Regions from separate parts of the Arthrobacter sp. UCD-GKA genome, predicted to be linked through region 1. Evidence: riboswitches for the same ligand, from Rfam matches in the RefSeq annotation. Region 1 holds a riboswitch; the other holds the start of a gene.
The links. A riboswitch is a leader RNA that binds a small molecule or an ion and turns the genes downstream of it on or off. The one in region 1 is predicted to bind glycine.
Positions count from the first base shown of each region.

Region 2: it holds a riboswitch for glycine, as region 1 does, so the genes downstream of both, BLJ79_RS08840 (DUF5058 family protein) here and BLJ79_RS10710 (hypothetical protein) in region 1, are expected to answer to the same signal.

Region 1 is NZ_MOLR01000005.1:243,943-249,494, forward strand. It holds gene BLJ79_RS10695 (ArsR/SmtB family transcription factor) at 1-43, opposite strand, end outside; gene BLJ79_RS22895 (hypothetical protein) at 137-373, shown strand; gene BLJ79_RS10700 (YkvI family membrane protein) at 586-1,710, shown strand; gene BLJ79_RS10705 (hypothetical protein) at 1,838-2,239, shown strand; glycine riboswitch at 2,438-2,535, shown strand; gene BLJ79_RS10710 (hypothetical protein) at 2,693-2,899, shown strand; gene cycA (D-serine/D-alanine/glycine transporter) at 2,955-4,439, shown strand; gene BLJ79_RS10720 (hypothetical protein) at 4,494-5,357, opposite strand; gene BLJ79_RS10725 (LLM class flavin-dependent oxidoreductase) at 5,452-5,552, opposite strand, start outside.
Region 2 is NZ_MOLR01000004.1:555,780-561,331, forward strand. It holds gene BLJ79_RS08830 (zinc-binding dehydrogenase) at 1-987, opposite strand, end outside; gene BLJ79_RS22365 (IclR family transcriptional regulator) at 1,121-1,864, opposite strand; gene BLJ79_RS23540 (hypothetical protein) at 2,195-2,359, opposite strand; glycine riboswitch at 2,910-3,000, shown strand; gene BLJ79_RS08840 (DUF5058 family protein) at 3,172-3,921, shown strand; gene BLJ79_RS08845 (hypothetical protein) at 3,950-4,693, shown strand; gene BLJ79_RS08850 (amidohydrolase) at 4,809-5,552, shown strand, end outside.

The sequences.
Region 1 (5,552 bases):
AACGCACCCGGGTCAGGTCCTCGGCCGACAGTCTGATCTGCATGACACCGAGTCTAGGCTTGCGGCGGTGTCGAGGTAAGGATTCGGAAATGGCCGAATGGTGGTCAGGCGGTGCCGGTCGTTTCAGGCTTGATGCATGGCTACTTCAACCGATGCCTTCAATGTCCAATCAGCCTTCGACAACCGTGCAGGTGCCCGCCATCGGGCCAGAAAACGTACCTCTCGGACGACCGCGGCAGCCCATGCGGCTCCGCGCCGTCGACTGGTCTTCGGCCCGCTATTGGTGTTCTCGCCACGCCAGGAGGAAATGCTGCGGGAAAACCGAGAACGTGCCTGGCTCGAGCTTCACTCGGTGGTGGCTGGGCGGTTCTGACCAGCGGCATCGGTGCCGAAGAACTGCACCGTGTCCTCAGTGACCCAATGCCTCCCAGCCCAAAGCCAAGCTCAACCGGTGTGAGGCCCGTCATATTACTTTCGTTTGTTGACTAGGTCACATCTGAGACATATCGTTCTATGGAAATTGATATATCAGGGAGCGGCGCATCTTTGGTGGCGTCGGCGAGAACCACGGGAGACAACAGCCACATGCCACAAAAATCCCCCACCAGGGCGCATCTTGACACCGTCGAAAAGGCGAGCTTCCTTCGCGTCCTCACCTATGCCGGAGCGATCATCGCGTTCCTCATAGGCTCCGGGTTCGCCACCGGGCAGGAGATCCTGCAGTATTTCACTTCCTACGGATACTGGGGCGTCTTCGGCACCGGTCTGCTGGTCCTGGTGCTGATGACCTATGTGGCCGTCGAATTCTTCGTGGTCGGGCAGGCGAAGAAATTCGACCGGCCGTCGCGGATCTTCCACTACTACTGCGGCAAGCATCTGGGGACCTTCTTCGACTACTTCTCGATCCTGTTCGTTTTCCTGAGCTTCACCGTGATGGTCGCCGGCGCCGGCGCCGTCTTCGAGGAGCACTACGGGATGTCGCGATACGTTGGCGGCATCGGACTGGCGGTGGTCGTGGGCATCAGCGTGTGGTTTGGCCTGAAGTCCCTGGTCGATGTCATCGGGAAGATCGGTCCGGTGATCGTTGTGGTCGCCATTGCCCTCGGACTGTTGGGAATCTTCCGCAACCCGGGCGGGATCGCGGAGGGCAACGCCCTGCTTTCGGGTCTTGATTTGACCCAGGCTTCCACGAACTGGTTCATGGCCGGCCTGTCCTACGTGGGTTTCTGTATGCTCTGGCTCGCGGCCTTCCTGACCGCGCTTGGCAAGACTGCACGCAACCGCAAGGAGGCGTCCTCCGGGGCCCTGGCAGGGTCGATCGCGTTTTCGGTGGCCTGCATCATTGTTGGCCTGGGCCTGCTGGCGAACATTGTGCGAGTCGGCGGGACCGAGATCCCGATGCTCGTGCTGGCCAAGGACGTGAGCCCGGTCCTTGCCGCCGGGATTTCCGTGATGATCCTCGCGGGCATCTACACGACCGCGGTGCCGTTGCTGTGGACAGTCTCCTCGCGCTTCTTCGCCGACAAGACGCCGCGCTTCAAGTACCTGACCATCGCGCTGGCAGTGGTTGGCACAGTGATCGGCCTGGTCCTGCCGTTCTCCCAGATGGTCAACATCGTCTATGTCGTCAACGGCTACGTCGGGATCCTGTTGCTGGTCCTGATGCTGGTCAAGACCGGCACGCGCCTGGTGCGGCGCCAGCCGCTGTGACCCGGCGCGGCCGTCCGCTCCGGCATCAATGCCGGCCTGCGTCCTTGGCCTATCGTGTTCGTCTCGAGTCGGTTGGGCTGGCCGCGCGGGGCGGTGCGAGTGCCGGTCCGGCGATCGAGGAGGAAACATGAACGGCGTTGACTGGAAATCGGTTCCCGTGGCCGCTCCACCGCCGGGAGCGGTCGAGGTGCCGCGCAGCGATTTCGGGTTCCTGGCCGTTGCCGGAATCCTCGAGTTGGGCGTGCCGGGTGCGGTGTACCGGTTGCCGCGCGAGGCCGGGGACGGGGCAGGCGCCGAACGCGTCGGGGACTCCCGGGAGATCGCGACCACGCTGGCCGATGCCGGCATCCCGGGTCCGGCGGATCCGCTGGCCGACTGCTGGTTCATTCTTCGTCCGTCATCCATGCCCACGGAGGGCTTCTGGGATGCGCTGGGGGAAGCCGAACCATTGCGCGGGCGGAACCAGACCCGGCGGGGGTGCCGCAGCGGCCTGCATGCGGCGTTGCAGGTCCTGAACTCCAGCAGCTAAACGACCGGCCAACGGACCGTGGCTGTTGCACCCATCGCTGACTTGGCTTTTTGGCTCATGTGACGGCCGCAGCCGCGGGGTGGGCTCTTTTTCGGGGGCGCCGCGACATGTTTCGCGGGCGATGACACAAAAGGCTTGTGAGTTGCACCACAGGCCACTGCGCAGTAAGTTATGACTGCAATCACAAAATATCGCCGTTGACACGTGGCGGGAGAGATCCGTCCGCGCCTTGGACGGGCGCCGTAGGAGCAATTCCTCCCCAGGAAACTCTCAGGCCCCCGTACCGCCACGAAGAGGCGAATCTGGAAAGAAGCACGGTCTGGTCCGTGCTCACCGAAGGAGCAAGTCCCGATCCCCTTGCGGACGGGATGGAAACTCTCAGGTACGTCAACAGATTGGGGAGGATCCAAGAACAGCGCGGACCCGTCCGCGCGCGATTCGGGAGTTCCTCCAATGACGCCAACCACCCACGCCACTGCCCGGTCGCCCTTTGGTGCGCCCGCCGGCCTGCACCGTGAATCCGCGCTGCGGTCCCCCGGGAATGCCGAGCACCGCACCGCAGGGCACTCCTGCAAGCGCACCGGCCTGGGAATGGTTGCCTCGGAGAACAACGCGAAGTCCTTGTTCCAGGGCATCGCGCCCGTCGGCGAGAACCGTTAGGGAATCGTCCATGGCACGCCACCGAAGCACCGGCACCAATCTGGAAGGCAACAGCATGAGCAAGAACAGTTCCGCGCCCCACCTCGAACGTGGGCTCTCCAACCGCCACATCCAACTGATCGCGCTCGGCGGTGCCATCGGCACCGGCTTGTTCATGGGATCCGGCAAGACCATTGCGGTGGCCGGGCCCTCGGTCATCTTCGTGTACATGATCATCGGCTTCATGCTCTTCTTCGTGATGCGCGCGATGGGCGAATTGCTGTTGAGCAACACCAACTACAAGAACTTCTCCGACTTCGCCGGGGACATTCTGGGCCCGTGGGCCGCCTTCTTCACGGGGTGGACCTACTGGTTCTGCTGGGTGGTCACCGGCATCGCGGACGTGGTGGCCATCTCCCACTACGTCGCGTTCTGGTGGAAGGACCTGCCGCTATGGATCCCCGCCGTGGCCTGCATCCTTCTGCTCGTGGCCCTCAACCTGCCCAGCGTGAAGAACTTCGGCGAGACCGAGTTCTGGTTCGCCCTGGTCAAGATCGTCGCCATCGGCGCGCTGATCGTCGTCGGCCTGGTCATGGTCATTACCGGCTTCGAGAACAACGGGGCCACTGCCTCCTTCGCGAACCTCTGGAACGACGGCGGGATGTTCCCGACCGGCTTCATGGGCTTCGTTGCTGGCTTCCAGATCGCCGTGTTCGCGTTCGTCGGCATCGAGCTTGTCGGTACGACCGCGGCCGAGACCAAGGACCCGGAGAAGACCCTGCCCAAGGCGATCAACTCCATTCCGATCCGCATCCTCTTCTTCTACGTCGGTGCCCTGGTCATCCTCATGGCCGTCCAGCCGTGGAAGCTGTTCAGTGCCGCGGAGTCCCCGTTCGTGGGCATGTTCGCCCTGGCCGGCCTGGCCGGCGCCGCAGGCATCGTGAACTTCGTGGTGCTCACCTCCGCGACCTCCAGTGCGAACTCCGGCATCTACTCGACCTCCCGCATGATCCACGGCCTGGCCGAGGAGGGCGACGCCCCCAGGGGCTTCGCGAAGCTCTCCCGCACCAAGGTCCCGCGCAACGCGCTGCTGTTCTCCTGCATGTTCCTGCTCGCCGGCGTGGCGCTGCTTTACGCCGAGGGTGGCGTGGCGGAGGCGTTCACCCTGGTCACCACGATCTCAGCGCTGTGCTTCATGTTCGTCTGGTCGATCATCCTCATCAGCTACCTGGTCTACCGCAAGCGCCGCCCGCAGCTGCACGTGGCCAGCAAGTTCAAGATGCCCGGCGGAACGTTCATGCCCTACGTGGTGCTGGCCTTCTTCGGCTTCATCCTCTGGGCACTGACCACGCAGGCTGACACCCTGGCCGCGCTGCTCTTCACCCCGATCTGGTTCGTGGCACTGGGCATCGGCTACGCGATCCTGCGCTCCAAGCCCAAGCACGCCGAATTGCGGGCGTTGCACCAGGCCAAGGTCGCCCAGGAACGCATGCTTGCGGCATCGTTCAATGCCGGTGGCGCGGTGCTGGAGGCGGATGTGAAGGAGCCCGCCGCGAAGTAGCGGTAGCATTCCGGTCCGCGCCGGGGCCGTTTCCCGTGGGGGGCGGCCCCGGCGTCATGCGGCCGCGTGCCGGCCCGTCCCGGTTTCCGGGGCGGGGACGGGGTTCCAGGTCCTTCGGGTCTCGAGGTACCAGAAGTACAGGAAGAGTGCGATTTCGTACCACTCGACGAAGAAGACCGCCTGCCTGACCCCGAGCGCGGCCAACACGGCCCATGCCACCACGCCCAGCGCCATCAGGACCAGCAGCCCCGCATAGTGGCCAGCCCGCCCGCCGCTGGTGTCGGTGTCACCAAGCCTGCTGCTGCCCAGGTGGCTGGCGATCGCGATGCCCATGCTGGCGAGCAGAAGCAGGGCTGCGGCAAGGTGGACGCCGACGAAGTCCTTGCCTTCGAGCGTCCGCCACAGCAACAGCACCAGGAACCCCGCCAGCAGCAGCGTGCCTGCCACGGCCAGCCACCGTGTTTCCGTGCGTTGCAGCAATGAGCGCGACGACCAGCTGCGGGTCTTCCACTCCAGCCACCCGAATGCCACCGCCACGACCAGCACCGCAACCACGGAGACCTGGATCGAGCGGATGAGCTCCCGTGCCGCGGCGGGGTCCAGGGTGCCAAGGGTCTGGCCCAGCCCGGCGGGGACGAAGGCGACGAACATCGCGTAGAAGCCGGCGAGGTTCAGCGCCTGGTCCTCCAGCGGCGGTCCCTTGTAGACCACCAGCAGCACGCCGGTGGTCACCATCATCGCCACGAACAGGTTCCTGGCCGGGCCGATGTAGTAGGAGCTGATGGAGTCCCCGATGCTCCCGGTCCACCAGGCGTACAGGGCGATGGCCACCAGGAGCAGCAGCGGAATGACCAGGAGCATCAGGCGCAGGTAGCGCAGCGTGTCCCGGCCCTGGTTCTCGTCGACAGGAGTGTGCATGCCTGATTGTGCAACAGCAAATACCCTGTTGGCTAGGGCGGGGACGCGCCGGCGCGGGGCAGTTCCGCCTCGGTCCCGCGCGCCGGCGGCGGGATCAGCGCCAGCCGAGCTGGGGCGCCACCTGGGTGAGGATCGCTTCGATCACGTGGGCGTTGTACTCGACGCCGAGCTGGTTCGGGACCGTGAGCAGCAGGG
Region 2 (5,552 bases), on a different contig from region 1:
TGCGTCCAGAGGCAGTTTTCCTGCCAGGTACATCCGCAGGATTTGTGGAATCTGAACCGAGAGATTTGAGGAACCGTACAAGCTTCCTCGGATGGTCTTTTCCTGTTGGACCGCTTGATTCAGGGGGAAACGGATGTCGGTATTCGGGTTGCCCAGTCCAATTACGAAGGCGGTGCCTCGTGGACGCAGTGCGGTAACGGCCGCAGTAATGGTTTCTTCACGCCCGATCGCTTCGATGGCCCAGTGAACTCCCGTTTCAGTGATCTCGAGAACTTGAGTAACTAAGTCCACGAGTTTGCTGTTGATCGTGTGGGTGGCACCTAGCTCCCGCGCTTTATCAAGTTTCTGGTCGTCGATATCGGCAACGATGATGGGGTAGGCGCCGACTGCGGCTGCCCCAATGACTGCCGAAAGTCCGACTCCGCCGGCACCAACAATAAGCACGGATTCACCGGCAGCATGCGGCATACCGTTGAGTACCGTACCCATGCCAGTTACGACGGCGCATCCTACGATTGCCGCAATGGCTGAAGGAACTTCCTTAGGAACCTTGATGAGGGATTCTTCGGAAACAACGCACTCTTGCGCAAAGCAGGAAACACCCATGAGGTGATGGACAGCCGTGCCATCATGATCCAAGCGAGAACCGCCGCGCAGCAAGCCATTAGTGACGGCGTGGATCTTGCCCAGAGTGCAAAGCGCCGGACGACCAGAAGAGCAGTATTCGCAGGAGCCGCATCGAGGTCGCCACGTCATGATTACCTTGTCACCAACCGCCACGCTTCGGACCCCGTCTCCAAGTTCTTCGACAATCCCAGCACCTTCATGCCCCATGACAATCGGCGTCTTACAGGCCAGATCGTTCTTCATATAGTGAAGGTCGCTGTGGCATACGCCTGCTGCCTCTATCCGGACCCGGACTTCCCCAGGGCCCGGCGCGCTAATGACCAACTCGGTCACCCTCAGGGGCACATTGGGCTCTGTCATGACTGCGGCTTTCACAAACGACTCCTCGTAACGATTTTGTCGCTCGTGACGTTTGTCACGGCGACTAGGAAATAGCCTGTGATCACGTGTCGTTGAAGTCAAAAAATCGTCCCACTCAGTGGGACAGGTAATGCTAGAGGCTTGCCCAGTATGGCGTAGCCCGCACCTGACGGTTCAAGCCGAGCGTCGCGGCATGAACAGCCGGCCCCACTATGCGCATATCAACGCTACCTACCGGTGCGGTGATTGAGATTACTGCGAGCGCCGTTCCATCGCTTCGAAGGATTGGGCTCGCCGCACATGATAAACCTCCATGGGACTCTTCAACCTCGTAGGCAATGCCATCTCGGCGCGTACGTTCCAATTGGGCGGCCAATTCTTTTGGATCGACGATGGTCCGAGGCCCGATTTTTGTGAGGGCGCTACTGAGGACCAGTTCTTGGACTTCCGCGGCCGAGTGGGCCAATAACGCCTTGCCTCCAGCAGTGGCATAACTGGGCACCCTCCCGCCGATTCGTGAGGGAATACGAAGCTCTCGGTGCTTTCCGCGGAGGATCTCGATATATACGACATCCAAGCCATCAAGCACGCCAAGTTGCACTGTCAGACCAGTTGCTTGCCGAAGATCAGACATGGTGGCCAAAGCCAGTCGGCGCAGGTTCTTGGGCTGTTGTGCCCGTTCCCCCAATTCAAAACACTTCATGCCAATCTGGTATCCGGACTCGGTGTGGGCAACGAAATCATGCCGATCAAGGTCCACGAGTATCCGCGCGACAGTCGCCTTGGGCAGGCCCGTACGACGCGCAATTTCCGAGCCCGTCAACACCGGGTCATCAACATTAAACGTCTCGAGGATGACACCAATGCGATCGACCATCGAGACCGGTACCTGAGGGAGAGAAACAACCATGCGAATTATTATGCGTCTTACTCAGTGAGACATGCAACACAAATGAGCGAGGCGGCAGTTGTGTTTCTAAGTCCATTGAGGCGGATAGATCCTGCTGAGAAATTGATCATCATCTGAACACCAGCATTCATCGCCCTCTCGTTGAAACGAATTTAGCGGCAGCCCAGATAGCTTCAACACTGCTGAAGGGGTACGTTGCTGATAGCAACACTTGACTGCTCACCCAGGAGGGCATCTGCGATACGAGGCTTGGGAAATATCGTGCCTAGCAAGGCTGAGAGTAGGTTCCTCCGGCGCCTATTTGTGGTCGTTCTCGGTCAGTTCGATGACGAAGGTGCGGCGCTCGGTGATCAAGGCCTCGCGCATCACAAAGACCTCGCCTATGGCCATGCGTAAGACCTCGCCGGAGAACTCGGTCATCACCACGTCGTCCCCTTCGACAAAGCGCACTATGAGCAGCACTGGCGGTCCACTGAAATCGGGGCTTGAGATCGCGGGTCGTAGACTTCCTTGCCGTTGAGCCGAAAGTGGCCGAAGGCCCTCCACTCAGTGTCGCCGGTCAGGCACGAGAGGATTTAGGCGTGATCCGAATTGTTTAATCCGTAGATGTACTTCCTGGCGGTGTCTTTGTTGGCAGACATATTTAAAACCGCCGGGAATCGGGGTGTGGCGCTTCGATGGGCATCCGGCCCCGGTGTGCGCATCCGGTGATCGATAACAAGTGGACAGGCGAGGCCGCCATGCATTTTTTCAAGGCTAACCACCGGTTCATCTCGATGGAATGCTTGTCCGCCCGAAATCCATTCGATGCGCGAGGTATCTTCCGGAGCACCGCCCTCCTTACTCGATTGCAGGCGGACGAGGTTGGCTCCTTAGGCCATCGATGACCAGACGCAAAAATATTGATTCACGACTGCTTGGTCGGGAGAAACAAAAGAGCCACTGTGACCCGCGTCAAGTATTCTTGGTCGCACGCGGAAAAGCATCCGCACACAACTGAATAGTCTTCCGGTCACGCGCGGCTGGAGAGTCCCGGACACCACTCGGGCACCGAAGGGGCAAGCACCCGCAATCTCTCAGGTACCAGGAACAGCCGCGTGAGGAAACTCTGGAGAGCAGCCGCCGGGACCGGTGGCTCACCGACGAAGCACGCCGGTGCCATGGGGCACCGGTTTCACTTTCAGGTTCAGGACAGAGCGGGCACGGTGGCACCGGCATCACCCAGGGCCCGCATGCACCGCACTGACCCCTTCGATGAACGGTAGAACTCCCCCATGCACGTACCTGCCATATTGCCCGCCGCTGCGGACAGCAATTCCACGGACATCCTCGCCATAGCCAATTCGCCAGTCCTCTGGGCTTGTGCTGTCGGCGTCTTCCTGGTCATCGTCGTCCAGTCCGTCATCTATATGAAGGCCGCACGGATCGCTGCACCCCATGTCGGGATGAGCCATGCCGAATTGAAGACCAGCTTCCGCGCCGGCGCCATCTCCGCGCTTGGCCCCTCACTGGCAGTGGTCATGGTTGCCGTCGCCCTGCTGACGGTCTTCGGCACCCCCGCGGTGCTGGTGCGCATCGGCTTGATCGGCTCGGTGTCCTACGAGACCGCCGCCGCGGCAATCGCAGCCAACACCGCCGGAGCCGAACTCGGCGGGCCGACCTACACGCAGGCCGTCTTTGGCCTGGCCCTGGCCGCCATGAGCCTGGGCGGGGCCATGTGGATGATTGCCACGCTCATCCTGACCCCGCTGCTCAAGAAGGGCGACTCCGCGCTGCGCAAGGTCAACCCGGCCATCATGCTCGTGGTCCCGGGTGCCGCCATGGTTGCCGCCTTCATGGTGCTGGGAATCGGCGAACTGCCCAAGTCATGGATACACGTGGTCGCCTTCGTCTCCTCGGCCGCGATCATGACCGGTCTGATGGTCATCGCCAAGAAGGTCAACCGGCCCTGGATCAAGGAATGGGCCCTGGGCATTGCCATCATCCTCTCCCTGGCCATCACCTACGCGGCCACCCGCCTCTAATCGCAGCCAAGATTCCCAGGAGCACATCATGCCTCAGGCAACAGAAATCCACCAGGCGCTCGGCGCCTTCGACAAGACCACTTCCCGCTGGGGCCGGATCACCATGATCATTGGCCTGTTCTTCTCGCTGGCCGCCCCTGCCTACCTGGTCTTTTTTGCCGGACTGGACATCCAGGTCTCCGGCATCATCGCCGCCTTCGGTGCGCTGGCCGCGGTCTTCGGGGTCATCTGGATCGTCGAGCCGCTGACCTACTTCCCGATCCTGGGCGCCTCGTCCATGTACCAGGCGTTCATGATCGGCAACATCTCCAACAAGTTGCTGCCGGCGGCCATGATCGCCCAGGCCACCATCGGCGTAAAGCCCGGCACCCGCAAGGGCGAGCTGGCCTCGGTCGCCGCGATCTGCGGTGCCGCCACCGTCCACCTGGCCTCGCTGTTCATCTTCGTCGGACTGCTGGGCACCTGGCTGGTCAGCGTGATTCCCACTGACATCGTCCAGACCATCCAGTTCTACATCCTGCCCACCGTCATGGGCGCCGTGGTCGTGCAGGCGATCGTGAGCCAGAAGGCACCGCGCTCGGCGCTGATTGCCTTGGTCGTCTCGATCATCGTGGTCTCCGTGGCCTTCTTCTTCAAGCCCTTCGGCCTGTTCTCCACCGCTGTCGCCGTGATTGCCACGGCTGTTCTCGCCTGGGTGCTGCGCGACCGCAAGACCCTGGGGACACCGGAGGACGTACCGGTGCATGCAACCCCCGAGGGGCCGGTCTACTGACCGACGCACTCGGCTGCCCGGACCGGCCCGAGACCGAGCGCATCCACACCACAGTTACCGGCGGCGGCACTCCCGGGTGCCGCCGCCCCACCCAAGAGCAAGGAAACAACGCCCGATGACGAACACCATCCCGCCGGCCCTGGCACTGACCGAGGACTCGACCGCGGAAATGCACGAGACCTACAAGTACCTCCACGCCAACCCCGAGCTGTCCATGCAGGAACACCGGACCGCCGACTACCTGGCCAAGCGCCTGGAAGACCTCGGGCTCGAGGTGTTCCGCTGCGGCGGCACCGGGGTCGTGGGCATCCTGCGCAACGGCGAGGGACCGGTCATCGGCCTGCGCGCCGACACGGACGGGTTGCCGGTGCTCGAAGACACCGGGCTGGACTACGCCAGCACCGCCACCGGCTTCCTGGATGACGGCACCGAGGTCCCGACCATGCACGCCTGCGGCCACGACACCCACATGGCCACCGCGCTGAAGACCGCCGAACTGTACGCCGCCGCCAAGGACGCCTGGGCCGGCACCATCGTGTTCGTGCTGCAGCCGGGCGAGGAAACGGCCGCCGGCGCCAAGGCCATGGTTGAGGACGGATTGTGGGACAAGGCCCCCAAACCGGAAATCATGTTCGGCCAGCACGTGATGAACGGGCTCGCCGGCACCGTGGAGATCATGGGCGGTGCGGCCATGACCACCGCGGATTCCTTCAAGGTCACCGTCTACGGCCAGGGCTCCCACGGATCGATGCCCGAGCGCTCCATCGACCCGATCGTGCTGGGAGCGGCCATGGTGTTGCGCCTGCAGACCATCGTTTCGCGCCAGGTGGCCCCGCAGTCCGCCGCGGTGGTGACCATC